Regions from separate parts of the Lysinibacillus sp. A4 genome, predicted to be linked through region 2. Evidence: riboswitches for the same ligand, from Rfam matches in the RefSeq annotation. Region 2 holds a riboswitch; the other holds the start of a gene.
What was found. Region 2 has a riboswitch for FMN ahead of NY607_RS04780 (ECF transporter S component). Riboswitches for the same ligand answer to the same signal wherever they lie in the genome.

Region 1 (2,412 bases), on a different contig from region 2:
ATCCACTTGCGTTATTTCTGCTATCGGTCGATCATAAAATTGTTCGTTATGACTTACGAAAACAATCGAAACCCCACAACAGAGTGCTAATAGGGCATAGAAAACAGCTTGTTTAAAAGGTATATTTTTTAAAAATGTCAAATTAATGACCTCCAAACGGCCTAGACTGAATAGTCACTTGTAAAGGAACGTTTTGTTGATTAAGAAGTTCCATAAACAGGTTAAATGACATCATTTTATTAACATCTTTTACATTTTTCAAGTCTCGTCAGAGCTGTTTAAAATTTATGCTTCGAAAAAAATTTAAAAAGAAGGATGGATAATATAATAAAATAGTGTTATCGTAAGACTAGCTAAATAAAAATATTCTTCGGGGTAGGGTGAAATTCCCGATCGGCGGTGATGAAGCAATTCAAAGTCCGTGAGCGCAAGCTGATTTGGTGCAAATCCAAAACCGACAGTTACAGTCTGGATGGGAGAAGGGTAAAAATGCGAACTTTTTAAATTGATTCTAATTTAGAAGGTTTATTTGACTATGCATTTACTACAAATCTTCCCAATCATCTTGTGGGAAGTTTTTTTATTTAGCTACAATCGAATAGAAGATGTTCTTCGGGGTAGGGTGAAATTCCCAATCGGCGGTGATGAAGCAATTCAAAGTCCGTGAGCGCAAGCTGATTTGGTGCAAATCCAAAACCGACAGTGATAGTCTGGATGGGAGAAGAACGAATGAGATGACAGTCTATGAAAAAATTGTTTTCAAATAGGCTTATTTGTTGATGTCTTATACTCCCAAAACCCCTTTGATGTAAAGGGGTTTTTATTTTTTATTGCTAACGAGAGAAGGGAGAAGGATAAGGCACAAAAACAGGTGGAACAACTTTAAAAGTAAAGGATAGAAGTGCTAATAAAGTAGAGTAGGTGATGGAATGTTTACAGGACTTGTAGAGGATATTGGTATCATAAAAGCCGTGCAAAGCGATCGGGACAGTATGAAAATTACGGTGCAATCAGCCAAGATAACAGAGGATGTCAAGCTTGGTGACAGTATAGCGGTCAATGGAGTTTGTTTAACGGTGACAAATTTCACACAACAGCAGCTTACGATGGATGTTATGCCTGAAACAGTCAAAGCAACAAATCTACAGCAGCTGGCAATAGGTGATTCTGTTAATTTGGAGCGTGCCATGCCTGCTAATGGGCAATTTGGTGGCCATTTTGTTGCTGGTCATGTTGATGGAGTCGGCAAAATTTTGCGAAAACGTCCAGTAGCAAACGCCGTTTATATTGATATCGAATTGTCAGAGGAACTAACCAACTTCTGTATTCCAAAGGGTTCCATAACAATTGATGGCACAAGCTTAACCCTTTTTCATGTTGAAGCCAAGAGTGTCACAATTTCACTTATTCCTCATACTTACAAAGAAACCGTTTTAGGTATGAAGAGGGTTGGAGCAATCGTTAATATCGAAACCGATTTAGTTGGAAAATACATTATAGGGCAATTAAAAAAGGGGCAAACAACGCCAGCTATTACAAGAGATTATTTAGCACAACATGGTTTTTAAATCACAGAATAGGAGTTGATCATCGTGCTACATTCAATTGAAGAAGCCATAGAGGATTTAAGGCAGGGCAATATGATTGTGGTGGTTGATGATGAGGATCGAGAAAATGAAGGAGATCTTCTGGCACTCGCTGAATTCATCACACCAGCAACAATCAACTTTATGGCAACCAATGGTAGAGGTTTAATTTGTACGCCGATTTCACAGCAGCTTGCACAAAAGCTAGATTTATATCCAATGGTTCAGCACAATACAGATAACCATCAAACCGCATTTACGGTAAGTATCGATCATGTAGAAACAACGACAGGGATTAGCGCCTTTGAGCGTGCGCTAACGATACAAAGGATGGTAGAAAAGCAAGCTAAGCCGACTGATTTTCGTCGACCAGGCCATATTTTTCCGTTGATTGCGAAAGAGCAAGGCGTGCTGGAACGGAGAGGACACACGGAGGCCACTATTGATCTAGCGAAGCTTTGTCATAGCGTACCTGCAGGTGTTATTTGCGAAATTATGGGTGATGATGGGCACATGCTTCGGTTTGAAGAACTAACAAATTACGCTGCACATCATGGCTTAAAAATGATCTCGATAGAAGCATTGGTTGCTTATCGTCAACAATTATCCACTAATAAAACTAAAATTTCTATGTAAAAAGGAGAAGGAACAATGGGTCAAACATTTGAAGCACAATTAATTGGAACGGATTTGAAAATTGCAGTAGTAGTGGGTCGTTTTAATGAGTTTATTACTAGCAAATTATTGGATGGGGCAATGGATGGTTTAACTCGTCATGGGGTTGATTCTGCATCTATTGATGTTGCATGGGTGCCAGGAGCTTTTG
Region 2 (2,412 bases):
AAGGAAAAATGCTCCTCCACCACTTTGTCCCGTTACATAGGGAAGTTTCCAAATTGCTCCTAGTCCGATCGCCGCACCAGCTGATGCTAAAATAAAACCTAATTTACTAGACCACTGTCCTTTTTTTCCACTCATCTCTTCAAACTCCTCAAACATTCTAAACTCTTCTCTATTTTACATGAAAATATAGCTTTCGACTAGATTATACTTATAAAGTACTAGTTAGCTGTTTTACCCTATTACTTTTTTCTATATTTATTATTCTTCACACCTTTCTCTATCCATCATTCCTTCCACCAAAAAAACCTCAGGTATGTTCACCCGAGGTTAGTAAAAATTATTTTGTTATATAGATAGAACGCTGGCGGTCGATCCACTTGCGCATAGTAGTAAATAAAAACGCCATAATAGCCGTTAATAAAATACCTTTTACAATGTTAAATGGTAAAATCCCAGCGATAATCATTTTATAAAGTGAGTCACCTACAACAGGTTCCATTCCTAAGAAGTATGTGTACATCGGTAAAAATACAGCGTAGTTTAAAATACTCATGCCTACTGCCATTACGACTGTTCCTGTCGCTAAACCTCCAACAAGACCAGCAATTGTTTTAAAGCGATTAAAAATAAGGCTTACTGGCAAAATAAATAAAATACCTGTTGCAAAGTTGGCAATATGACCTACTGGCACACCTGTTGGCGTTCCAGAGAAAATCCAATCCAATACATTTTTAAATAATTCTACTAAAATACCAGCTACAGGCCCCATTGTGATGGCTGCTATTAATGCAGGCATATCACTAAAGTCGACTTCCAAGAATGCTGGAAATGGTGGAATTGGAAAATTAAAAAGCATTAATAAAAACGAAATACTGCTCAGCATGCCAATCGTAATAAACGATTGAAGTTTAACATTTTTCTTCATAGAAAACTCTCTCCTCTTTGCTGATTCAATCTCGCAAGAAGAAAGGTGACGATCTTTCAATGTTAGCACAAAAAACCCTTATGCATGAAGAGCACAAGGGAGAAAGGCATGACGAATAAGCGTCAATTTAAACTATTTTTGAGCACCGTTTAAAAAGCCATACAAAAAAGCGCTCGTTTATAGTTTATTTCATAACAATGAATGACGATCGTACCTCCATCTTCTCCCATCCAGACTTTAACTGTCGGCCTCGGAATCACACCAAGTCAGCCATGCAAATAAATTTGCACAGGTCGCGGGCTGAAGAGCGAAGCATAAACCATTCGAGTTAATGGAAACATTAACGGTTCACCACTCTATTACCGCCGGTCGGGATTTTCACCCTGCCCCGAAGATGAATCATATTATTTTATACTACAACCTTACTATAATTAATTATCAAGAAAAAGTAAACAGTTCTGCTTAAAAAAATCCGATTAGATTTGTATGTATTGTAAAAATGGAGCATTCCATGTTACAGGAATGCTCCATTTTTGATTCTGCCTAAGGCATATATTGTTTATTTGGCCCCACAGGCTTTGGCAAATAATTTTTTAAATCGAATCCTTCCCAACTTTCTTGGACCACATTATCTAAGCGTAATTGTTGGTCAAAGCTAGCAGCAGTTAACATCATCGCTTCAATCAATTGGGTAGCGCGAATTGGCTCCATCGATGCTAAATCTAAGGGAATGTCGAATGTTACGACTACACCTTCCGCTTCCTCTTTCACGGTATATGTTACGTTTTCAGGAACCACTGTTACATAAACATCATCATTTTTGTTTTTCATTAGTGTAAGTGCTTCTGTAACATTAGCAAATGTTTGACGGAAATCTGGTGACAGATATTCTGCCCCATTCTCATCTTGGTATAAGTAATAATTAAAATGCTTGGCGTTTGTTAATGACATGGCTTGACTTGGCTCACCCTCTTGAGAAAACTCATAAGGTGTGCCATCTTCATTTTGAATCTCAACTTCCGTATATTCAGAATCCGAGAAGGTATCCTCTAAAGTCCCTTTGTACTCATTAACGGTAGCTGATGCAATATCATAGTCATTGTCCTTTGGTAAAACGTGGACAAGCTTGTCTTCCTTCTCCTTCAGTTCACCTTTAAATGGATGATAATCCGTAAACCCTTTGGCTTCTTCATCTATTTGAGGAGCATATTTTTCATACATCTGTAAGGTAGAAGGTTTTTCTGTTCCAAAATCAGTTGCTACACGCTCATTTGGTATCACATATGTCATTGGAACACTTTCTGCATCGCGTCCTGCCAAACCAATACGAAATACGACAGCATCTTTCACATCTTCCTCATAGACAGATGACCGTAAAGATAACAGACGCTCATGCTCCGATACAATACTGGATTGAAGTGCCTCATCCTGGGTAGCTGCCTCATTGGCAGAACGATCTTCCTGTAACGTAGAGTAATTAGCCGTTT

Region 1: another riboswitch for FMN. It lies ahead of ribE (riboflavin synthase); the one in region 2 lies ahead of NY607_RS04780 (ECF transporter S component).

What each region holds. Positions count from the first base shown of each region.
Region 1 covers NZ_JANWTB010000001.1:655,960-658,371, reverse strand. Annotated here, with positions in the region: gene NY607_RS03655 (YibE/F family protein) at 1-141, opposite strand, end outside; FMN riboswitch at 363-488, shown strand; FMN riboswitch at 605-730, shown strand; gene ribE (riboflavin synthase) at 930-1,568, shown strand; gene ribB (3,4-dihydroxy-2-butanone-4-phosphate synthase) at 1,593-2,222, shown strand; gene ribH (6,7-dimethyl-8-ribityllumazine synthase) at 2,238-2,412, shown strand, end outside.
Region 2 covers NZ_JANWTB010000002.1:148,480-150,891, forward strand. Annotated here, with positions in the region: gene NY607_RS04775 (sodium-dependent transporter) at 1-135, opposite strand, end outside; gene NY607_RS04780 (ECF transporter S component) at 338-925, opposite strand; FMN riboswitch at 1,140-1,325, opposite strand; gene NY607_RS04785 (RNA polymerase subunit sigma) at 1,469-2,412, opposite strand, start outside.